Regions from separate parts of the Desulforhopalus glucosivorans genome, predicted to be linked through region 4. Evidence: riboswitches for the same ligand, from Rfam matches in the RefSeq annotation. Region 4 holds a riboswitch; each other region holds the start of a gene.
The links. Region 4 has a riboswitch for cobalamin ahead of ACX6CI_RS21600 (sodium:solute symporter family protein). Riboswitches for the same ligand answer to the same signal wherever they lie in the genome.
Positions count from the first base shown of each region.

Region 1: another riboswitch for cobalamin. It lies ahead of trpD (anthranilate phosphoribosyltransferase); the one in region 4 lies ahead of ACX6CI_RS21600 (sodium:solute symporter family protein).
Region 2: another riboswitch for cobalamin. It lies ahead of cobI (precorrin-2 C(20)-methyltransferase); the one in region 4 lies ahead of ACX6CI_RS21600 (sodium:solute symporter family protein).
Region 3: another riboswitch for cobalamin. It lies ahead of thiC (phosphomethylpyrimidine synthase ThiC); the one in region 4 lies ahead of ACX6CI_RS21600 (sodium:solute symporter family protein).

Region 1 is NZ_AP044854.1:727,911-734,035, reverse strand. It holds gene cobT (nicotinate-nucleotide--dimethylbenzimidazole phosphoribosyltransferase) at 1-324, opposite strand, end outside; gene ACX6CI_RS03180 (hypothetical protein) at 330-551, opposite strand; gene trpD (anthranilate phosphoribosyltransferase) at 544-1,644, opposite strand; cobalamin riboswitch at 1,848-2,067, opposite strand; gene ACX6CI_RS03170 (transporter substrate-binding domain-containing diguanylate cyclase) at 2,226-4,457, shown strand; gene ACX6CI_RS03165 (methyl-accepting chemotaxis protein) at 4,598-6,125, opposite strand, start outside.
Region 2 is NZ_AP044854.1:2,336,781-2,342,905, forward strand. It holds gene lon (endopeptidase La) at 1-1,691, opposite strand, end outside; gene ACX6CI_RS10045 (LbetaH domain-containing protein) at 1,981-2,781, shown strand; cobalamin riboswitch at 2,927-3,112, shown strand; gene cobI (precorrin-2 C(20)-methyltransferase) at 3,312-4,034, shown strand; gene ACX6CI_RS10055 (hypothetical protein) at 4,307-5,275, shown strand; gene ACX6CI_RS10060 (FecCD family ABC transporter permease) at 5,291-6,125, shown strand, end outside.
Region 3 is NZ_AP044854.1:2,429,309-2,435,433, reverse strand. It holds gene amaB (L-piperidine-6-carboxylate dehydrogenase) at 1-1,434, opposite strand, end outside; gene uvrC (excinuclease ABC subunit UvrC) at 1,576-3,387, opposite strand; cobalamin riboswitch at 3,611-3,807, shown strand; gene thiC (phosphomethylpyrimidine synthase ThiC) at 3,895-5,238, shown strand; gene ACX6CI_RS10535 (ABC transporter ATP-binding protein) at 5,256-6,125, opposite strand, start outside.
Region 4 is NZ_AP044854.1:5,039,451-5,045,575, forward strand. It holds gene ACX6CI_RS21585 (bacteriohemerythrin) at 5-406, shown strand; gene ACX6CI_RS21590 (hypothetical protein) at 427-1,014, opposite strand; gene ACX6CI_RS21595 (hypothetical protein) at 1,105-1,299, opposite strand; cobalamin riboswitch at 1,520-1,726, shown strand; gene ACX6CI_RS21600 (sodium:solute symporter family protein) at 1,851-3,743, shown strand; gene ACX6CI_RS21605 (transporter substrate-binding domain-containing protein) at 4,001-6,125, shown strand, end outside.

The DNA of each region.
Region 1 (6,125 bases), 1.3 Mb from region 4:
AAAACCACCATCGGAGTGAAAACCGATAATCTTCATTTCTTCACAAAGATTTTCTCTGCCACTCAAACAATAGCTGCACGTCCCACAGGACTGTCCCGGCCAAACCGTATATATTTTGCCATCACGTTCATCGATACCAGCAATCTCATGGCCCAGGACACGGGGGAGTAATAAATCCCTATGCCCCTGCTGCCACATCTTCGCATCTGTCCTGCATATGGCACAGGAGAGCACCTTTAATCGTACCTGTCCAGCGCCAACGGCAGGAAGAGAAGAAGATTCTTCAACAGTTAAAATGCCTGTTTTTTCCAGTATCAATTGCATTGTTTTCACGCTAAGAAAGGTTCTTCAGTAATAACAAGCTTCATAAGCTGTAAACCTTGGGTTTCCAGACGTATCTTGCTGCAGCGTACTTTTACTTCCTCAATACTCTCTAAAGGAAAAACAGAAGCCTTATTCATGGAGCAGTACTCAAAACCTGTCTCCAAAAAACGAATATACTTCTCACCCTCTTTAACGATGAGCAGTTCGGTTGCTAACACCTCAGCCATTACCAAGAGCCTCCAGTTTTGCGCGTCCCTTATCAGCGTCACGGTTCTGCACAGAGACCCACCCTTCAAGACTCTTCATTGCCTGACCAGACAAGAGTAACTCCCGCGCTTTTTCTACGCCGTCCTGTATAGTTGCCACTTCATTTTTAACATAAAAGATCAGACCGCTATTGAGGATAACAGCATCGTTTTTAGCTTCAGTCCCTCTTCCTGCAAGAAGTTCAAACATATGCTTTGCAGCTCTATCCCGGTTCCGTTCTGAAGAGATTAAATCCGCACTATGCAGACCTAAGCCAACATCTTCAGGCATAAAGGATAGTGGCTCTATTATGCCATCTTTCAACTGAACCCCAACGGTTTCACCGCAAACTGAGCCCTCATCCATACCCTTATCACTGCCGTTGATTGAACCGTAGACAACAAGGGCATCACTGTAACCGATGGCCTGCATAACCTCTGCTACCGGTTGTAATAGAGATGGTGAATAGACACCTCTCACGGCTACTTTTGGAAGACCCGGATGGGCAAGAGAGGCTGCAATATTGAGTGGGGAGCCAAAGCATATCTGGGAAAGTATCCTACCAAGAGCCATGGGATGTACAGTGGGGCTCATGCCATTAAAAAGACCTATACCCGCCTCAACCACACTTTTTTTAACAAGATCCACACCGCACTCAACATCAACTCCGAGTAGTTCTGCCATATCAACAGTTCCACAGGATGAAGTAATGGCTCTTGCCCCGTGACGGGCAACTTTTACACCACCTGCAGCAGCCACAAGAGAGGCCGCAGTGCTGATATTGAAGGTCTTAAAGGTATCCATGCCGGTACCGCAATTATCAACAACTGCCAAATCACCAAAATCGACCTTTTCAGTATCCAGCTCATATACAGCCTTCCAACCGCCGGCAACTTCCTGGGCAGTTTCACCTTTTGCAGTAAGTGCTGCTAAAAAAGCTCCCTGCTGCATCTCGGTAACTTCATTACCAAGCACCATGGTAAAGGCATCATAGGCGCTCTTTTCCGAGAGATCCTCACCTCGAATCAGCTGTCCAATACAAGCTCCAAGTTTTTGATTTTTTTCCATATCCATAATAGTACCTCAATAGTATTTTGTCGTTGCGTCATGACAAAACTCAAAACAAATAGATCAGGATACGGGAAAAAGAAACTTCATGAGGTAGATCTCCGTATCCGCGACGGCATAATCCACTGGGCTGAATCTACAAAAAACAGCACAACGATTATTCACAGACACAGAGTATCTCCAGTGGGTATACTCTGATGACAGCAGTGAAATTGCTATCATAACAGGCAGGCTTTCTGACTTACGGATTATCCTGCTTGTAACCGCCTTCCCGGACTTTCCAGTGACGACCCGGGCAAAAATCCCGGGATGAAGAAGCCAACAGCTCTTCAGTTACAGCAGCCTCCGTATACAGCAAGGACTGGCTTGTGACGGACTCACACCGTCTTTCCTTTTAACGTTGTATGCACCTGATAAAATTCTTATACCATCTTATTCCAGAAATTCAACGGCTTTATAGGGTGATGGTATTAAAGTAACTATTTCTACTGATTTGACAAAATACTATATTATAAAGGATTCCCTGTGCTAGAATAGACACAATATGTCTAGAGATCAGAAAACAAAACAGATAATACAAGGAATGTATGTTCAAAAATAAATTCATCCTTGCAACAGTCTTATTTCATCTATTTTTCACGAGTCTTCCTGCCACCTTTGCTGCCGAGACAGAGCCCGACAAGACCGCAACCTCAATCGCCACTCCCCTTCCATCGATTGCTCAAATAGCCCTCACTGAGCAAGAGAAACTCTGGATTAAGGAACATCCTACAATCACAGTTTCCAACGAGTTTGACTGGCCTCCATTTGATTTTGCTCTTTCTGGCAAGCCCTATGGCTTCGGCATAGATTTAATGAATCTACTCTCAGAAACTTCAGGGATTCAATTTGAGTACATTAACGGCTATACCTGGGACCAACTGGTGAACAAATACCAAAGGGGAGAAATTGATCTTCTACACTGTTTATCAATTACTCCTGAAAGAGAGAAGACCTCACATTTTTCTCCCCCTTTTTATCATAGTAAAAACGTTCTGATATTGCGAAATGACAGCCCACTTACTCATAACCTAAACGATCTTGAGGGAAAGATTATTGCGCTACCTAGGGGCTGGTCATCCATTGAATTTTTCAAGAAATACTATCCAGGCATCCATATTGTTGAAGTTGCCAGCTCCAGGCAAGCCCTCGAATATGTTGATCAGGGAAAGGTCTATGCTACAGTCGAACAAAAGGAAATAGCTCAATACTTCATGAGTAAATTTGGATTTTATGATTTAAAACTATCCGAGTGGATTGAAGATGTTGAACTGCAAAAAACATCATCCATGCACTTTGCGGTTTTAAAAACTAATCCCATTCTGTTTCAAATCCTTGCAAAAGCGCACAATAGTATCCCGCCCCAAACCCTGGAATCATTAAAACTGAAATGGTTCAGCCGGGATGGCAGAGCAGTTGGTAAAGCGGATGTAGGGCTTACTCCTGATGAAAAGATTTTTCTGAGTGAACATTATTCAATCAACTATTGCATCACCCCTGAAGCCATGCCTTTTGCCGACATAAAAAACAGTCAGGTTTCGGGCATGGCAACTGATATGTTTGATTTATTTTCAGAAAAGCTGAACATATCATTTAATCTTGTTCCCACCACCACCTGGCAAGAATCCCAGGAAAAATTTAAGAAAGGGGAATGTGACATAATTCCCATGATTACAATGAACGAGCAACTTGATAGACAAACCAATGTTACAAGTCCAATACTCAAGTTTCAGACAGCTATTATAACCAGGGAGGAAGAAGGTTTTATCGCGGGACTCCAGCATTTTGTTGGCAAAAAACTTGCAGTAGTACAATATGATCTCAATGAGAACAATATCTCATCGCTCTACCCGCATATTTCAGTGTTACCTTACGACAATGCCCAGGAATGTCTGTTACACGTTTCAAACAAAACCAGTGACGGAGCACTCCTCGCACTGCCTGTTGCAGCTCATTATATCCGTCACCTGGGCCTTACCAACCTGAAGATTGCTGGATATTCTGGTTCTGAGGGCACAATACGAATACGGAGCCAAAAAGACAGGCCCTACCTCAACTCAATAATGAGTAAACTTATCCGTTCAATCCCCCAAGACGATATTGACTCCGTGTATCAAAAATGGATGTCTATCCGCTTTGACACAAAATTTGACTACACTGCCCTTTGGAAGTTTTTCTCTATATTTTCAATCATTGTTCTACTTATTCTCCTCTGGAACAGACAACTCTTTCACCTTAATAAGAAGATTGCTGAAGCAAACAAGAAACTACAAGAACAGAGCAAGGAGTTACAAAGGATCTCAATTACAGATGTACTGACCGGGCTATACAACCGACGATACTCCGATATCAAACTAGAGGAAGAAATCCGCAGAGCAACCAGATACAAGGGTAATTTGTCACTCATAATAGGTGATCTTGATTTCTTTAAAGAGGTTAATGACACCTGGGGACATCAGATCGGTGATACTGTACTACAAGCATTTGCAACAATACTTACTGAAAAAACGAGAGACTCAGATGTCGTCAGTCGTTGGGGTGGAGAAGAGTTTCTTATTATATGCCCGGAAACTGATATCCAGGGAGCGCTGGCAGAGGCAGAAAATTTAAGGCAGGCATTTTCTAAAATATCATTTAAAGATGTGGGAAAACGAACAGCCAGTTTTGGGGTTGCATGCTATTTCCCTGGAGAGAGCAAAAGCAGTTTTATTCAACGGGCAGATGAGGCCCTTTACAGGGCAAAAAACAATGGCAGAAACAGGGTCGAATCAGCGAAATAAAACTCCTGGGAGTCGAAAGAATACTATCAACACTAAATGCAAAGAGTTTACTTCGCTGCCCTCTTCTCTTCGTTGCTACATGACACTGCGCCCCTTGCTGGACAAGCAAGGGGCATTATTCCATAAAGAATCGTCGCCTTTTATAGATTAAACTTTTCAATCAAGACTTTTAAGCTCTGGGAAAGGGCGCGCAACTCCTCCGCATTTTTTTGCACTTCGCCAGTATCAGAAGAAATAATACTCACGGCCTGGTGAACTTCAGAAATATCTTCAGAAATCTGTTGAGAAACAGAAGAACTCTGGGCAACATTCTCTGAGACCTCACCTATCCCCTCTCCTGCCTGGACAATATTAGTTGTAAGTTCTGTCATTGTTTCACTCTGCTCATCGAGAGAAACAGCAATGGTAGAGACAATGGAGTCAATTTCCGTAATGATTGAAGAAATCTTCTTAATTCCTGTGACCGTGACATCAGTGGATGACTGAATACTCTCGATTCGTTGTTTAATTTCACCGGTCGCCTCTGCAGTCTGCTTGGCCAGGTCTTTAATTTCATTGGCCACAACAGCAAACCCCTTTCCTGCCTCCCCTGCTCTTGCAGCCTCAATGGTGGCATTGAGGGCAAGAAGATTTGTCTGACCGGAAATATCTGTAATTGTCTCTGTTACCTTACCAATATCCTGTGCGGCACTTCCAAGAGCATCAACTTTCTCGGTTATATCTGATGCCTGCATGACTGCATCTCCAGTAATGCCCTTGGCATTCATAGTCGCCTGCTGAATTTCACCAACAGTGGCACTGATCTCCTCTGTTGCCGTGGTCATCACATTGACATTGGCCGTCGCCTCTTCTGTGGCAGCTGCAACTGATGTCATATTCGAACTCATCTCCTCTGACGCAGCTGCGACCCCCTCTGCCCTTAATGCTGACTCGGTTGATCCTGTATCAATTTTTGCAGATATTCGTGTCAAACTTTCAGAAGAAGAATTGAGGTTAACACTGTTCGTGTTAATATCCTTGACCAGGGTTCGGACGTTGCCGATAAATGAGTGCATATATGCACTTAATTCAGAGAACTCATCCGTTACAGCCGTTCGGAATACGGCCTTACACTCAGAGCAGGATTTAAACTCCCCGGATAAGATTTTTGGACATTGAATATTGGTTGCAGCAGAGCCGGCTTCTTCCCAACAGAGACCTTTTTTCCCATACATCGAACAATCTTTTTTCCCACAACCCAACATTTCAGAACAGTTAACCTCGGAAATGTTGCTCAGATCAACTTCCTGAGATAAGTCTCCAGTACTTGCCTGCTCCAAAATTGTGGTAAATTCCTTGATGGGTTTGTCGATGAGTTTAACAAAGAGAAAATAGACAAATGTCTGGATAAGGATGAGCGCGACTAAACCGGCAATTATAGAGTTAAAAGCCGTTTTTCTGGCTGCAGATAAAATACCCTCAATATCTTTTGGAATAGCTATGAGACCTACACTTTCACCGGAATAATCTTGAAGAGAGACATAGGCTGTCATGAATTCCCTTCCATCAATAACACTTCGTACCGTTACTATCTCATCGGCTCCCATAACATCTTTAAAAAGGGGATAATTCTCTTTCTTGAGCTTAAGATCATGGGTTTTTGCCTGATACTTAAACCCCTGTTCATCG
Region 2 (6,125 bases), 2.7 Mb from region 4:
CGCTCAAGGTTTCTAAGACCAGCCTCAAGGGTATAATGGGTGATGATATTTTTAAGCGTATCATCATTGAGTTTAATGTGACGGGGTTTGAGACCATTCTCTCTAATCTGTCGTGGTAAGAGATAACGTTTTGCGATTACAATCTTTTCTTCAAGCGTATATCCGGAAAGTCTAATCACCTCCATCCTGTCCAAAAGCGGCCCAGGAATGGTGTCACTCATATTGGCGGTGGTAATGAACATCACCTTAGACAGATCGATAGGCATATTCATGTAGTGATCAGAAAACTCTGAATTCTGCTCAGGATCCAGCACCTCAAGAAGTGCAGAAGAAGGATCGCCACGGTAATCTGAGCCAACCTTATCAATCTCATCCATCATGAAGATCGGATTATTTGTACCAACGGTTTTTAACCCTTGGACAATACGTCCAGGCATAGCACCAATATAGGTACGTCTGTGCCCGCGAATCTCAGCTTCATCACGCATACCACCTAAAGAGATTCTATAAAACTGCCTTCCCATTGCACGGGCCACAGATTTACCAAGGGAGGTTTTACCAACACCTGGAGGCCCTACAAAACAGAGGATCGGTCCTTTAGTGGAATCATTGAGTTTACGAACTGCAAGATACTCAAGGATACGCTCTTTAATTTTATCCAGGCCATAGTGATCCTCGTCGAGAATCTCTTTTGCATGGACAAGATCTAAAAGATCTTTGGAGCTTTTCTTCCAGGGAACATCAAGTATCCAATCAATATATGTTCGTATGATTGTGGCCTCAGAAGAATCGGGATGCATCATTTCCATCCTGCTCAACTGCTTATTCGCTTCCTTGCGAATCTTCTTGGGCATTTTGGTCTTCTTGATTTTCTTCTCAAGCTCGTCAATCTCCTGACCGCGCTCATCGGTATCACCAAGCTCTTTTTGCAGAGCATGGAGTTGTTCGCGGAGGAAATATTCACGCTGAGACTTACTCATCTCTTCTTTAGCGTCATTCTGAATTTTCGCCTGAACAGTGGAAACCTCAAGCTCTTTAGTCAAAAGTTCACTAACAAGCTTTAACCTTTTAACCGGATCAGTCTCTTCAAGAATCTTTTGCGATTCAGAAATTTTCAATCTAAGATTTGACCCCACAAGATCAGCAAGACGGCCAGGCTCTTCGATGTTATTGATAATCATCATAAGATCAGCAGAGAGAATCCCTCTAAGAGACATGATTTTCTCGGTCTGCTCACGAACGGTGCGCATGGTGGCCTCAACCTCCACACTCACATCTTTTACCTCAACATCTTCAATGACTTCAACTGCGACCTGATAGCTTGGCTCTTTCTGTTCAAAGCTTTTAATGCGCGCCTTTGACATGGCCTGTACCAGCACCTTCAAACGTCCATCGGGCAGTTTCAGAGTCCTCATAACCATGCAAACCATACCAACATCATACAGATCTTCCTCTGCGGGATTATCCTTGGTAGCATCTTTCTGGGTCACAAGCATCAATAACTTGTTATTTTCAAGGGCCTCATTGACAGCCTCCACAGATCCTGGACGGCCAACAAACAGAGGGATAATCATATAGTTGAATACGACCACATCCCGTACCGCCATCATGGGCAGAACTTCAGGTATTTCCATTTCTTCATTATTTGAAAAATCGTCCATACCTATACTTAAAGAATCATTAAATTCCACTCAATCCTCCATCAAAACCCTAAAAAGTATTCACCTCATAGAAGGCGAATAGCACATATATCAATCAACACAATTTCGTATATTTATCATCGTTCCAGACAGATAGACACTCTCGCAGTAACTGTCCGTAAAATTCACGGAAATACTAAACATGCAAGCAACTTAAGTCAAGCCACCAATATCGACCATCTCGTCATATCAATAATTTCGCTTGAACTCTCTGTCTAATTCTTTCATAGTAACTTACGTTATTGCAATACTTATTATTCTACAATCTATGAGGAACCTTATGATTTCAGTACAATCGTTTTTTAATCTAAGTGATTTTCCGAACGCTGACCTCTTTGATGCTACAAGTCCTGTCTGGCAACCACTTAACGATCTCAAAACATATATGGATGGCTACAACTATCCCAAATATGAGCAAGTATATTTTACAACAGGAATGCCCCTTAAAGAACATGTAATCATTCATGAGGGCAAGATGCTCTGTTTTAATGATTTTGAAATCGAATTTGGGGATACAACCAAGAAAGGCTTGCAGGTGAAACGTGGCGGAATGATCCTCGAGGGCGCTTCTGTCATCATGGCGGGTTCTGTCATCACCGGCCAGCAGATTGCCATAGGCAAGGGCGTACTCATTGAAACCGGTGCGATGGTTAAATCTCCTGCCATTATCGGTGACTACTCAGAGGTGAGACAAGGAGCTTACTTACGTGGCTACTGCCTGACCGGAAAACATTGCGTTCTTGGTCACACCACTGAAGTAAAACACTCCATTTTTCTCAACAATGCAAAAGCTGGGCATTTTGCCTATGTAGGCGATTCAATCCTGGGCGGAAACGCCAATCTGGGCGCTGGAACCAAGTTTGCCAACTTGAAATTTATTGGCGGCAACATCCATATCCTGCTCGACAACGAGATGGTCAACACAGAAAGAAAAAAATTAGGCGCAATATTAGCCGATGGTTGTCAAACCGGCTGCAACTCTGTCACTAGTCCCGGAACACTTATGGGAAAAAACGCAGTACTTTTACCCAATATTACGGCTAAGGCAGGTCTCCATGAAGCAAGGGCTATTATCAGATAGTATATACCTGTTGCAAATTAGGTTTTTCGTTCAAGATCAAGCCACCCACGACACATGATTACAACACTTGAAGTGCCGGCAGCAACATAAGGGTGGGGGGAATAAGTTAGATAATTATATTGACTTATTGGTTTCACCTTTGTTAAGTCTCTATTACGTTTTAGGTGCTATTATTTTAGCCTATGAGGGAATTCCGTGAAAATCGGAAACGGGCCCGCCGCTGTAACTGGGGACAGAATCCACCTTAATGAACCACTGGGAATATTCCTGGGAAGGTGTGGATGAAGGATGATCCAGAAGTCAGAAGACCTGCTTGAAACGCTGATGTAGGTAATCCCGTGGACAAGGATAGCCGCACCCGAGACGAGGAAACAGGGAATCCCCGGATCATTAATTTGATCCGGGGATTTTTTTATTCCACCACCTGGTGTTGCTCAGCAATCTTTTACATGTTGGATTTTGGGTGAAGAATATAAGCCGAAGTACGTTATTCGTCACTATATTGAATTCTATGAGAAGGTGGACAGATAATGCAAGGAACGTTTTATGTAGTAGGTGTTGGCCCGGGTGACCCACAGCTAATGACTCTAAAAGCCGTGAATGTGCTTCAAAAATGTGATACCTGGTTTGTTCCCTCCGCCTTTGAAAACGGTGGCAGTATGGCCCTTAAAATTGTTGAGGGCACTGTACAGTCAGCCGAAAAAAAGATACTCAGTCATCATTTTCCCATGAAGCAGGTGAAAAGATGTGCTGAACCGGACGCTGAGGTTAAAGCAGCATGGAATGAAGCTGCTAAAACTATCATAGAGATTCTCGATAGTGGAAAGGATGTTGTCTTTCCCACCTTGGGAGATCCTGCAATCTACTCCACTGGATTTTATGTCTGTGAAACACTTCAGGAGTATGGTACCCCGTTCAAGTTAGAGATTATTCCCGGAGTATCAGCCATTGGAGCAACATCTGCGGCTTCTGGGATGCCTCTCTGTCTCGGAGATGAGCGCCTTGTTGTGATTCCCGCGACTTTTGAAGACGAAAAGATAAAAGAAATCTTAACAAATAGTGACAGTGCTGTTTTCATGAAGGTTTTCAAGGTGATGGATAAACTTGTGCCACTGCTTGAAGAACTGGACCTGATCGATAAGGCAGTGCTGGTTGAGCGATGCAGCCTTGAAGATCAAAGGGTGTGGACAGACGTTAGAGAAACTGTCGGTAAGGAGCTCCACTATTTTTCCACAATGGTTGTACGGAAGTAATTAACTCTTCTATACTATTCTCCAGACTGTAGCAGTACAGCCGGGAGTTATCATACTGAGCCACTTGCAAAACTCACTTTTGCCCAGTCTCGATGTTATGCTCATTTTTTGTACTTAGAGGTAAGCGTAGACTCCAGGTAAGCGTAGACTCCAGGTAAGCGTAGACTCCGATATCAAGTGCATGCCTGGGAAATAAACACATGCCTTGCTATTGAAAAAAGCTGTCATTTTTACAAAAGGCTTCATTGTTTTTTAATTTTTCTTTTGAGAGTATGGAACAAGAACTCCTTTCAGCGCTATGGCCACAGGTCATTCTTCCCATTGGCCGAATCACCTGCTTCATCATTTTAGGGTTATTCATTGCAAGCTTTATAGAAAGCCTCAATTGGACCCACAAGCTCGCCACACTGGCACGGCCGCTTATCAGGCGCGGACACCTCTCCACATTAACAGGTGCAAGTTTTTCCGTAGCCTTTTTCTCTGGTGTTTCAGCCAACACACTTCTTGCTGAGGCATATGACAAGGGACAAATATCACAAAAAGAGCTGGTCCTTGCAAATCTTTTTAACTCTCTTCCACGTTTTTTTCTCCATCTGCCAACGGTATTTTTTCTTACTGCACCACTCATAAAATACGGAGCCATCATATATGTTGGCCTCACCTTTAGTGGAGCAATATTACAGACCATACTGGTAGTTACCTTAGGGGCCGTTTTACTGCCGAAAAATACTGAACCGCTCCCTGATCCACCGGCAGGCAAAAAGAAAACAACCATCCCCGAAGCCTTTTCAAAAAGTGTAAAGAGGATAAAAAAACGAATAGTTAAGATTCTTAAGTTTCTTATCCCTGTCTATCTGGTTTTCTTTTGTCTTAACTGGTATGGCATCTTTGAGACCCTAGAACACTATTTTGCAGAGAGCAGCATCCTGATAAGCTGGTTAAATCCCAAGGCTGTGGGTATCGTTTTGCTACACGTTACAACCGAATTTTCGGCAGGTCTTGCAGCAGCCAGTGCACTACTGGCCGAAAACAGCCTCACCTACAACGAGGTTGTCATGGCGCTTCTGGTCGGTAATATTCTTTCCACACCAATACGGGCAATACGACACCAACTCCCATACTATACCGGGATATATACACCACGCCTTGCTGTTCAACTTGTAGCAGTAAGTCAGTTGACAAGAGCCTTTTGTCTTATATTTGTTTCTGTAATTTATTTTAGTCTGAGTGCAATATTATAGGCCTTTTGGAAAACTATGCGCACAAACCCTTATAAAAAGAACCTGCTATTGAGTTGCTGCCTGATAGCCTTGCTCCTTTGCACAGTTATCATTTCAACCAGCATGGGCTATATGCAGATCCAATGGCAGGACATTCTACGGGTTATAGGAACCCATCTTTTTAGTGCGCCTGAATTGAGCATCAATGTTGAACCTTCTGTTCCCTATGTTGTAATGGACGTACGCTTGCCCCGCATACTCACAGCAGCTCTAGTGGGAGCAGGCCTTGCTCTAAGTGGAGTTATCTATCAGGGAATCCTACTGAATCCCCTTGCAGACCCGTATACCCTTGGTATCAGTAGTGGGGCCGCATTTGGGGCCTCTCTTGCACTACTGGCAAACCTTACTCTCTGGAGCCAGTTTTCAACACCACTTTTTGCCTTTGCAGGTGCCATTGCAACACTCTTTGTTGTTATGCGCCTTTCCACTTTCAATGGCCTTATCTCTGCCCAGACTCTTATACTCTCCGGGGTCATTGTCGGTGCAATTCTGTCCGCCGGAATAAGTTTTATGAAGTACCTCGCCGATGAACAGGTTGCCATTATCATTTTCTGGCTGATGGGAAGCTTTGGTTCATCCACCTGGAGTGGAGTTCTACTTCTTTTAGGAACAGTAAGTTTTGGACTCTGTATCACCCTCTACTTTAGCAGAGACCTTAACATTATGTCCCTTGGTAAAAGGTCTTCAGATTCCCTTGGGGTTGAAACGGCTAAAATTCGCAAGATTCTTCTTATCAGTGCATCCTTTGTAACAGCAATATGTGTGGCTCTTACCGGAATAATCGGTTTCATAGGCCTAATAGTTCCCCACC
Region 3 (6,125 bases), 2.6 Mb from region 4:
GGATTCCCGTCCGCCTCCTGTATCTTTTTCCCCGCCAAATGCTCCTCCAATCTCAGCCCCCGAGGTGCCTATGTTTACATTTGCAATACCGCAATCGGAGCCGCTGGCGCTTAAGAATCTCTCAATTTCGTTGTGATTTGTGCTGAAAATAGACGATGAGAGTCCCTGGTTAACGCTGTTATTTATGGCTATACCATTTTCAACAGGGCCGTCATATTCAAGGAGGTAGAGGATGGGGGCAAATGTTTCTTCGGCTACAATGGCGGCGTCTTTGTCTATTTGTACAATTGTAGGCTCCACATAACACTGTGACTCATACCCTTCGCCTTTAAGGACATTTCCACCAAAGAGGATCTCGCCACCCTGCTTAGCTATGGCCTTGATTGCCTTTTGGTATGTTTTGACGCTCTCCTTGTCGATGAGTGGCCCCATGTGGTTTAGTTCAAGGAGGGGGTTGCCAACACTGACGCTATTGTAGGCAGTTATCAGGTGTTCTTTAACTGCTTTGTAGCGGGATTTGTGGATGATAAGACGTCTTGTTGAGGTGCAGCGTTGGCCTGTTGTTCCTACAGCTCCAAAGACGGCGGCCGGGATAGCAAGTTTTAGGTCGGCGTGTTCTGTGATGATAATTGCATTGTTGCCACCAAGCTCAAGTATGCTCTTACCCAGCCTGTCTGCAACGGTTTTGGCTGCGAGCTTTCCTGAATTAACGGAGCCGGTAAAAGAGATAAGTGGGATACGTTTGTCTTCCAGCAGCTTTTTGCCAACATTGTCGCGGTCACCGATAATAAGGGAGAAGATGCCTTCAGGAAGGTGATTCTGGTCAAGAACCCTTGCAATGATCTTATGTAGAGCAATCGCTGATACTGGAGCCTTGGAAGAAGGTTTCCAGACCGACACATCGCCACAGATGGCTGCGATCATGGCATTCCACCCCCAAACTGCCATGGGGAAATTAAAGGCGGTCACAATACCTACAATCCCTAAGGGCTGGTACTGCTCAAAGAGGCGGTGTTCAGGTCTTTCAGACATGGTTGTCATTCCATAGAGCATTCTGGACTGTCCAACACAATAGTCGCATATATCAATGAGTTCCTGGACCTCACCCAGACCTTCCTGGAGAGGCTTACCTGTTTCGTAGGATATCAGGGTACCCAGTGGCAGTTTGAAATCACGGACTCGCAAGCCTATCTGCCTGACTATTTCACCTCTTTGGGGGGCAGGCGTAGTACGCCAAGCTTTGAAGCTTTCTTCAGCTTGTTCGATGACAAGCTGATAATCCTTCCCCGTGGCCTTGGTGACATGGGCAAAAGTCTCACCGTCAACTGGTGACGTGACAGCTATTTTCTTTTTACCATTACTTTCAAGCCATTTGGTGCCAGTCGATGTACCTGACATAGTTTTTTCAAGGTACAGCTCATCAAGAAAATTCATTGGGCCCCCCGGTCCATAAAATTGTTTGTTTTATTCTATAATTATGTCAGCAAAATAGGTGAGAGTCAAGTGGAGTTGACTGATGTTTTATCTCGTCTACTGCTGGAGTAATTGCGCTCCAAGAAACATTAGGTATTCGCTTTAAGTTACTGACTGGTTGAAGAAATTGAATATTGTTGATGCGATTTCAGGACCAATACCCTGGACCTCGCACAGTTCTTCAATATTCGCTGTTTTTACACGTTTGAGGCTTCCCATGTGTTTGAGTAACTGTTTCTTTTTCTCCGTTCCAATGCCAGGTATTCGGTCAAGTTCTGATGTGAGTGTTGCCTTGTTACGCAGCTTTCTATGAAAGGTTACACCAAACCTGTGAGATTCATCACGAATTCTCATGAGATAGAGGATGATCGGATTATGGGGCAGCAGAACGATGGGGTTTTTGCGATCAGGTTTGTACAGTTTTTCACCTTCATCTTCCTTTTCTTTGGCTATGCCAATCCAATCAATATCTTTGGTAATACCAAGGTCTTTTGCCACGGCGAGTGCCATACCAAGCTGCCCCTTGCCACCATCAACCACAAACATATCAGGAAGGGTGTCCTCTTCAATCCCTCTTGTGAGTCGTCTTTCAAGGACCTCTTTCATCATGGCGTAGTCATTTGGCCCATCAACGGTTCGAATTTTATAGTGCCTGAAGTTGGAGGTGTCCTTTTCACCATTGGTAAAACATACAAGTGAGCCCACAGCTTGCTTGCCGCTGATGTTTGAAATATCCAGACACTCAATACGGTTTGGTGCGCGGTCGAGGTGGAGGGTCTTGCACATTGTTTTACTTAAATGTTCCCAGGAACTTTTCTTTTTCTCCTTTTCTTCAAAGACCTGCATTGCATTGGTATTCGCCATGGCTATGAGTTGTAATTTCTCACCCCGCTGGGGAATTTTTAGCTCGACCCTGGTGGTTGATTTATCGCTTAAGAATTCGCTGTGGAGGTCAAGGTCGCTTGGGCTAAAGGGGAGGAGAATCTCAGAGGGCACTACTGTCTCATCTGTGTAGAACTGGCTGAGTACCTGAGACAGGATTGAGGCGTCATCACCATAAGGGTCAGCGAGGAAGAAGGACCGACTGCCATTAATCAGTCCATTGCGAATAAATAACAGAGAGACAGTGACAGCGGCGTCTTTTCTAGCAAAGCCAAAGACATCCTGATTCATGGTGTGGCTTGCAGAAATGACCTGTTTCTCAAGTGTTTTAGATAGAGCGCCAACCTGATCTCTGAGCGTTGCTGCTTTTTCAAATTCGAGTGCTTGTGCGGCTGCCTGCATCTGCTCGTTTAATGATTTGATCAGGTCTCTGTTACGCCCCTCAAGCAGCATGATGATTTTTTTCACATGCTCCATATACAGCTTACGATCAGCATTTCCTGCACATGGTGCCAGGCATTTACCAATTTGACGATTGAGGCAGGGGCGGTCTCTTTTTTTCAGCTTGCCACCCTTGCAGTTTCGAAGAGGGAAAAGCTTTGCGATAAGACGGAGCGTAGACCACATGGCTCCAGATGATGAGTATGGACCAAAGTAGCGTGCCTTGTCACGGGACTTCCTTCTTGCCATATGTACTCTTGGCCATTCTTCCTGTACTGTAACCTTGATGTATGGGTAGTTTTTATCATCGCGGAGAATGATATTATATTTGGGTTTATGCTTTTTAATAAGAGAAGCCTCTAAGATCAGAGCTTCTTTCTCGGTATGGGTGAGTAGAACGTCAACTTTACTGACTTTTTGAAGCATTATGCTGGTTTTATTATGTTCGGCTGCTGAAAACCGTGCATATGATGACAGCCGTTTATGCAGATCCTTGGCCTTGCCTACATACAGGACTGTGGATTTCTGGTCCTGCATAATGTAAACCCCCGGTGTGTGCGGGGCTGATGATAGAATTGATTGGGGAAACATTGTGTTGTAAATAACCTTAGTAATTCTTTGTATGGATCTGTATTTACGATCAAAACGTAAATTTTTGTAGTGGTGCTGGCGAACGGTTTTGTTGAGAGTGATATGTCTGTGTTCACTTGTCTCACCTGGTTTACGGTACAACATTTTTCCAAAAAGGCTACATGCTTACAATTGCAAAATAGGGATTTACATAAATAAATTTTTCCTGTAATTTGCCTGCAGTAAAACTACATATCTCACAGGTGGTAACTGTTATGTTACTGAAAAGGGAATACGGTGAAAATCCGTAGCGTTGGGCCAGCGCTGTAAGCGGGGACAACATCTGCTATACACCACTGCTTTTTAATACTCAAAAAGTGGGAAGGTGCAGATGGAGGATGATCCGTAAGTCAGAAGACCTGCCTGTTTGAACATAGACTTTCCCGTCCGTAAAAAAGTCCGTATCACGCTTGCCGTGGTACGGACTTTTTTATTGCCCATGGGTGGGGTAACTGTATGGAGAATGCAATGAAAACACAGATTGAATTGGCAAATGAAGGGACGGTCACCGCTCAGATGCAACAGGTTGCAAATGATGAAGGTTTCAGCGGAGAAGAGATTAGGGATCGTGTTGCAAAAGGACATATTGTAATCCCTGGATGTGCTGTTAGACCCCACCAGAAAATAGTAGGAATCGGTAAAGGTCTACGGACAAAAATCAACGCATCTATAGGTACTTCGTCGGATATATCTGATGTTGAACTTGAGATCAGAAAAGCTCGTATTGCAGAGCATGAAAAAGTTGATACCCTGATGGAACTTTCAACTGGCGGGGATCTTGATGCAATCCGCAGATCTGTCCTTGGCAGCTGCTCTCTTCCTGTGGGTAACGTTCCTCTCTATCAGGCATTTGCCGAAGCCACTAAAAAGTATAGAAACCCCAATAAGCTGGATCCTGAATACCTCTTTGAACTTATTGAAAGACAACTTCAGGATGGTATTAGTTTCATGGCTATCCATTGTGGTATTAACAGGTTCTCCATCGAGAGACTTCGTAAGCAGGGGTTTCGTTATGGAGGCCTTGTCTCTAAAGGTGGTACCTTTATGGTTTCATGGATGGAATACCATAACAGAGAAAACCCTCTGTATGAGCAGTTCGACAGGGTCTGTGAGCTGATGAAGAAGTATGATGCTGTTTTATCCCTTGGAAATGGTATTCGTGCAGGTGCAATTCACGATAGTCATGACAGGGCGCAGATGGCTGAAATGATCATCAACTGTGAACTTGCAGAACTTGGTAGAAACATGGGTTGCCAGATGATGGTGGAAGGCCCGGGGCATGTTCCTCTTGACGAGATAAGCGGTAATATCATGCTTGAAAAGGCAATGAGCGGTGGGGCTCCATATTATGTACTTGGACCACTCCCTGCAGATACCGGTGCCGGTTATGATCATATTACAGCAGCCATTGGTGCTGCTCAGTCTGCGTGGCATGGGGCAGATCTAATCTGCTACATTACCCCCGCCGAGCACTTGGCACTGCCAACTGAAGACGATGTTCGTGAAGGCGTTCGGGCTACACGGCTTGCAGCAAGAATCGGTGATATTGCAAAATATCCTGAGAAGCGAGAGGTGGAAAAGAAGGCAGCCATTGCCAGAAGAGACAGTGATTTTGAAGAGTATTTCAAGCTTTCAATGTTTCCTGAAAAAATGACAGAGGTTCGTCAAAGTAGAAAGCCAGAGAATGAGTCCACCTGTACCATGTGCGGTGATTTCTGTGCGATGGAAAGAGGGCACTCTCTTTTTAAAGATGACATCGCAGGCGATAAGTGCTCTCAGAAAAAAGAAAAAGAACTGGTCACTGAAGAGTAACTATTTTTAAGGCTCGGTTAGAGAGGTGCTATTTTCTCTAAGTTCAAGGCTGAAAAAAGAGTTCGGGTATACTCATGCTCAGGTGCTTCAAAGATCTGAGCAGTGGGCCCGGACTCTACAATAATTCCATCTTTAAGCACCGCCACATAATCTGAAACTGCTCTGATTACCCTGAGGTCATGGGAAATAAACATATAGCTCATATTATGTTTTTGCTGCAGGGCGAGTAGTAGTTCTATGATCTGCTTCTGGATGGTTACATCAAGAGCAGATGTCGGTTCGTCGAGTATAATAAATTTTGGTTTAAGTATGATTGCCCGTGCAATGGCGATTCGTTGTCTCTGTCCACCAGAAAATTCATGGGGATAGCGACTGGACATTTCTTCATCTAAACCCACTTCATGTAATGTCTCGTTTACCAGGACTGCGCGCTCGGCACGACTCAGCTCGGGGCGGTGAACCTGAAGTCCTTCTTCGACAATTTGCATAACAGAAAGACGGGGTGAAAGGGATGAGAAAGGATCTTGAAATACTATCTGAAAATCACTGCGAAGTGGTCCCAGTTTTTTTTGGGAAAGACTTTGTAGATTTACCCCGTTAAAAAAAATATCACCAACACTCTGATTGAGTCGTAGCAGAGACATGGCAAGAGTGGTCTTACCGGAACCTGATTCTCCAACAATCCCGCAGGTTGTCCCTCCCTTTATCGATAAGTTAATTTTATTAACTGCCTTTATCGTTGTTTGTGACTTCTTAAACGGGTTTGCCCATTTATTTTTCTGATCAAAACTACAGGTTAGATCTTTTGTACTCAGTAGTATTGGCCCGGATGGTGCAGGTTGCTTTGTGCCTTGCGGTAGTGCCGAGAGTAGCGTTTTAGTATAGGA
Region 4 (6,125 bases):
GAGAATGGCAGTGATAAAGTGGCGTGATTCCTATAGTACAGGGATTGAGGTAGTGGATGATGAACATAAGAAACTGGTTGATCTCATTGAAGCCATGTACACAAGTATTCGAGATAAGGAACCAAAAGAGACGGTGGAAAGGGTGCTCACAGAGATAGTGGAGTACACGCAAACCCATTTCAACAATGAAGAAGCATTGATGGAGGAGAAGGAGTATCCGGACTTGGAGACCCATAAGGCTGAGCATCAAAACCTTATTGAGGAGGTCGGTGAATATAAAGACAGGTTACTCAATGATTTTCCAGATGGCAGGCAGGAGCTGTATCGCTTTTTAAGAGAGTGGCTCATTAACCATATAATGGAGTCCGATAAGGCCTTTGGTGCCTATGTCAGTGAACAAGTGTAGGTAAGATTAATGGTGTAGGATTAATCCAGTAAATAATCAAGGGCCTGGTCATCGGGCAGGCCTTCCTGACTTGATTGGAGGAGATTGTTTTCGTCTCCAAAAAACCAGAGTCGCTGGGAACTTGTCTCTCCAGGTATTGAAGAAGTGTGGTCTTTGTAGCTTGGATTGAGCCCTTGTTGTTTTGCGAGTGTCATAATCCTTGATTTAGCGATTTTTGCAGATCGTAGCTCATCTGTGAGTAGAGGTTTGGGGGAAAGGTGTTCTTGTACCATTGCCAGCAAAAAGAAATTTTTCTGAACGGCGACGACCTTTTCATTCATACTAAAAAAGAATTCCATAACGTCTTCTTTGAGTATGTCTTCTTTTACTGCCTCGTTAAAGTGAGTGTCCTTGTAAACACGCATCCACTCCTGAGCGCAACGGCTGCACTTTTCAAATTCCCGCTTCATCATCTCTTTGGATTCTTGCGGCATTTGAGAACTGACACCTTCAGCATATTCGGCCAGCTCATTCTTCATGGCATTGAGCTCTGCCATGTCTTTTTCAACGATATCGGCTGCCATCTTCTTAAGGTAATCGTATATTTCTGTTGTCGCTTCGTTGTTCATTTTGGCTTCCTGATATTTGAGTTGCTTAGTTTTCTTGGCAAAAGTAGATGTCTGTGTTGAAATATATTAAGGAATGCAAAAGCGAGGGCTTTAATCTTCCTCCTGAAATGAGATTTCCATATCTATCATTTCCTTAGCCCTTTCCATTGCCCTTTGTGCCTTTTCTCCACCCATCTTAACATGTTGAGATTTACCACTCGGATCTGTGATATCAAAACTAAATTTGGCGCACAAATTGTTACTGGCTGTAATTGAAATAGTCCAACCTTTATACCTTTCTGTCATTTTTGAGTCCATAATGGTGAGCCTCATAAATCTGTTGATTGTCTCGAACGGGTATTTACCTCATCCTGTCATGCACTAAAAGCAGTGTGATAGATGTTGGAAGGTATTCTACCCTAACAGGTAGAACTTGACAGTATTCTGCTTATACAATACATGATAGGAATGTCGAATTAAATAGTATATTCGGCACACAATTCAGGTAATGTTTGTTGGTGATCCTTTTGTAGGATCCATGCCTGTTGCGCCATAGGGTGCAACAGGGTGCAGGGAACCCGGTGTGACTCCGGGACGGACCCGCCGCTGTATGTGAGGACGAACCCCGTAAAATGTCACTGTACTGTCTGATTTCTCTTCGAAACAGTATGGGAAGGCACGGGAAGTAGGGTGAATCATAAGTCAGAATATCTGCCAGACAAGCAATCAATTTCTCGGAGACATGGTATCCCCCCGGGCTGACACGTGTTGGTTCGGTTTAATCTGGACCACGCATCGATGTGCAATGTGGAAACAGCCGACAATCTGGTTGGAGCTGACATTGCAAAGGAGGGTGTATGGACGGGTATCTGATCTTTGTTTTACTTCTCGCTGGCTATATCATGCTGCTTATTGGTACCGGCTACTATTTCAACAAACGGCAGACTTCAATTCGGGAGTTTATGTTGGCGGGGAGAAGGGCCGGTGCTTTTTCGGTGGGGTTTTCAGCCGCTGCATCCTGGCTGACAGCAGGTGCACTTCTTGCGGTTATCGGTTTCTTTATGTTGCTTGGTATGGGCTCTGTGTGGGGTTTTGTGGCTCCCAATATCCTTGCTCTGCTTCTCCTTGCATTGTTTGTCGGTAAAATTCGCTCCATCCCGGCCATGACCCAGCCGGAATTGCTGGAGATCCGCTACGGATCCTTTCTGCGAACGCCGGTTGCCCTTATTATTATTGTTGTCATGATTCTCTTTGCCGTGGCAGATATTAAAGGTTTCGCTCTTGTTCTGGAGGTTTTTTATGGAATCAGTAGTCTTCATGCGGCTCTGATTGTTGGACTTTCAGTGGCGGTCTATGTTTCCTTAGGTGGTTTGTCGGCAGTACTTGCAACCGATGTTATTCAGTTTCTTTGTCTCTCCTCTTTTGTCCTAATTATGGCAGTACTTGTAATCTCGGGAGCGGGAGATGTCTCCGGGATGGATCTGGGCCAGATGGCTGCATCCCTTGATAGTGGCTGGTGGAATCCCTTATCCATTGGATTGCCCATGGTGTTAATCTTCTGTTGTGCAATTATTCCTGGCTGGGTTACAGAGCAGGACCCATGGCAAAAGGTCTGGGCGGCTCGTGACACAGGATCAGCAAGAGCTGGGCTTGTTCTTGGATCTATTCTGGTTGCAGTTGTTTTTGCAGGATGTGCACTTATCGCTCTTGGGCTGCAGTTTATCTATCCGGATATTGCAGCCATGGGCTTTCCCATGGGAATGGCAAAAGCGGAACCGGCACTTCTAAACTTCATAATGGATGGAGGATACTCTCATTTGATTGTAGCTCTATTTGCCATAGCACTAGCTACCGCCGCCATGTCATGTGCAGACACATTTGCAGCATCAGGTGCAACCTGTGTGGCACGGGACATTTATCAGCGGCGAATTAACCCTGCGGCATCGATGCAGCAGATGCTGGCTGTTAACAGGTTCAGCGTTCTTTTCATTATTGCTTGTGCTACCATCGGCTCTTTTTTTATACACTCCATAATCGATGCAATTCATATCGCGACCTTCATCGCAAGTGCCTCATACTTCTTTGTGTTGATGGGTGGTATTTTTTGGCAAAGGGGAACCGGAGCAGGAGCCACTGCTTCTATGTTTACAGGTTTTATTTTGCAATGTACCTTTGTTGTAGTCGACCTTATCAAGGCCCAAGCAGGGGGGCCTCCATACCTTGAATCATTGCATCCACTTTTGATGGGACATGGCGTGATAGTCGCAATGACAGCGAGTGGACTCGTCTATGTTGTTGTCTCTCTTGTCACAAAGCCGTCTGAGATATTCAGGTTAGCACCCTTTTTCAAAGGGAAAGCCAAAGAGCTCGCCCATATAAATGGCAGTAAAGCCGCTTCCGAACAAATGCCTGCTTCTGTAGATGTAGCCGAGATTATTAAAGGAAGTCAGGTCTATATATATATGGATGTCGATCTGCCCGAGGGTCTGACGTGGCTGGAGTTTGTGGAGCTTATGCGTACAAGCCATCCTCATTGGATCTCACTTTCAGGGCTTGATTCGATTCGTCGTTGTACAAGGCCAGAAATACTCTCCTGTGTTTCTGTTATTCCAGGGCAACAAGGAACAAGTGCCTGTCTTGAAATTGAAGGAACCCAGTCAGGTCTTGGAGAGTTGCGCGATGAGGTGACACGAGCCTATCTGGAGATTGTCGATACCTTGCCTGCAGTCGACCATCGAGCAACCGTCTGATATTTTTACCTTCATACGCTGTAATTGTGCCGGAATGTTTTCATGGAGCAGACCGGCACACATGTATTGATGTAATTCTGATTGGTAATATATGCTTATATTTGTTAGGTAAAGGTAGGGTGTACGTTTATGAATGAGCTAGTTTTCCTATGGGAATAATTCTTGACTCAATTCATTTTACCTACAGTTTCACCTGTTTCATCTCACTAATTCTTATTCTTGTTTTCATGAGATATTTAGGTTAGGCACGATCATACATGATATACCTACAGAGATTCTTATACCTGTCTGTCTTTCTCCCCCTTCTACTACTTCTTTCCGGTCAATTATCCTATGGAGAAACTGACCATCTTCTTACGGTTAAGGTTGGTGTCTACGAAAATCCTCCCAAGGTATATACCAATGCAAATGGAGATGTTGCAGGGATCTTTCCTGATATCCTGGAGGTGATCGCCGGTGAAGAGGGCTGGCATCTTGAATATGTTCACGGAACCTGGGAAGAAGGACTGAAAAGACTGTCTCTTGGCGAAATAGATGTGATGGTTGATATCGCTTTTTCGAAGAAAAGAGCGAAAAAGATGTTGTTTACGAAAGAAAATATCTTTCTCAACTGGGGCTGTATCTATACAAGAGAAGGGCTGGTTGTTGAGTCACTTATTGAGCTTAAAGGTAAAACAGTCGCAACAGTTAAGGGTGATATCCATAGCGTGGGAGAGAGTGGTATTCTACAGCTCAATGAGAGATTCGACCTTGGTTTGAAGTTTGTCTTTGTCGATAGTTACGCCGAAGCGTTAGCGCAAGTAGAAACAGGAGAGGCTGATGCTGGGGTAGTTAACAGGCTATTTGGTATTATTTCTGAAGACCTCTATGCGGTCCAAAAGTCTTCTGTGGTCTTTAACTCAGTACGGCTTAAATACGCATTCTCCCCCCAGGCTGCTGAGCGAAACCTGCCAGAAGCAGTGGACGATCATGTCCACCGCTTGAAACAAAACCCTGAGTCAGTATTTCATGAAATTATTAACTCATATCTTGCAGGCATTGAATATGATCTGGACGCTTATCAAGACATGAAGCCTCTGGATTTAACAAACGAAGAGCTGGAGTGGCTGAAAACAGGGCACAGCATCCGTGTTGGGGTTGATCCAGCATTTGCTCCTTACAGTTATAGGGATACAAGTGGGGCCTACCAGGGTCTTGTCATTGATATTCTCCAGCTTGTGACCCAGCACCTTGGTTTAAATATTGAGATTGCACAGGGGCTGTCGTGGCGTAAGATCATGGAAGGGGCGAGAAAAAACGAACTAGATCTCATACTGACAGCAGCTAAGCTCGATAGTCGGCTCGATTTTATGAACTTTTCTGATGTCTACCTTCCAACTCCCCTGGTCATTATGACGAGAGAAAATAACTTCACTATTGAAGGGCCGGAAGATATAGAAGGAAAACGGGTTGCACTGGTCAATGGTTACGCTGTGACTGAGCGGTTACTGAATAAATATCCAGGGCTCTCTCCGGTAATGGTGGAGAATCCACTGGCTGGACTTGCAGCCGTTTCTGCCGGCGAAGCTGACTGCTATGTCGGTGTTCTTGGTGTAGTTGATTATCTGCTGCGAAAAGGGGGTATTTCTAATCTGAAGGTCGCAGGCCGCTTTGACATGCTCTGTACAGGTCAGAGCGTTGCTGTGAGAAAGGATTGGCCCATTCTTTTGACAATATTAGATAAGGCCTTTAAGGCAATATCTGAAAAGAAAAAAAGTGAGATACATGATAAATGGATTTTTTCACTATCTCTTTTAGACGGCCCAGCTGCACTGCAGGAAGAAAATGCACTGACAAAAGAGGAAACAGAGTGGGTTTTGGAACATCGAGATATTACTCTGGGGGCTGATCCGGAATTTGCACCCTTTGAGTTTTTTGATCAAAGTGGTCGTTATCAGGGCATTGCTGCAGAGTATGTGCAGATCTTAAACAGACGCCTGGGGCTTAATATGGAGGTTGTTCCCGAGCTGAGCTGGAAGCAGGTCAATGAAAGGGCAAAACAAGGCGAGATTGATGTACTCCCCATAGTTGGTAAGACGAGGGAACGTCAGGAATATCTTAATTATACCAAACCGTATATGAGTTATCACCGGGTGGTAATCACTCGTTCTGATATGCCGTTTATCTCATCTGTTGAGGACATTAAAGATTTGAACATAGCTGTGCAGGAGCACTCTTCCCACCAGGGTTTTCTCAAAGAGATGACCTCACTTAATGCAACAGAATACCCGACTCTTTTAGAAGGTTTAAAGGCGGTTTCCGAAGGTAAAGAAGATGCCTATGTGGGAAATCTTACATCCGCCATGTACTGGATTCGTAAAGTGGGGCTGACCAACCTCAAGG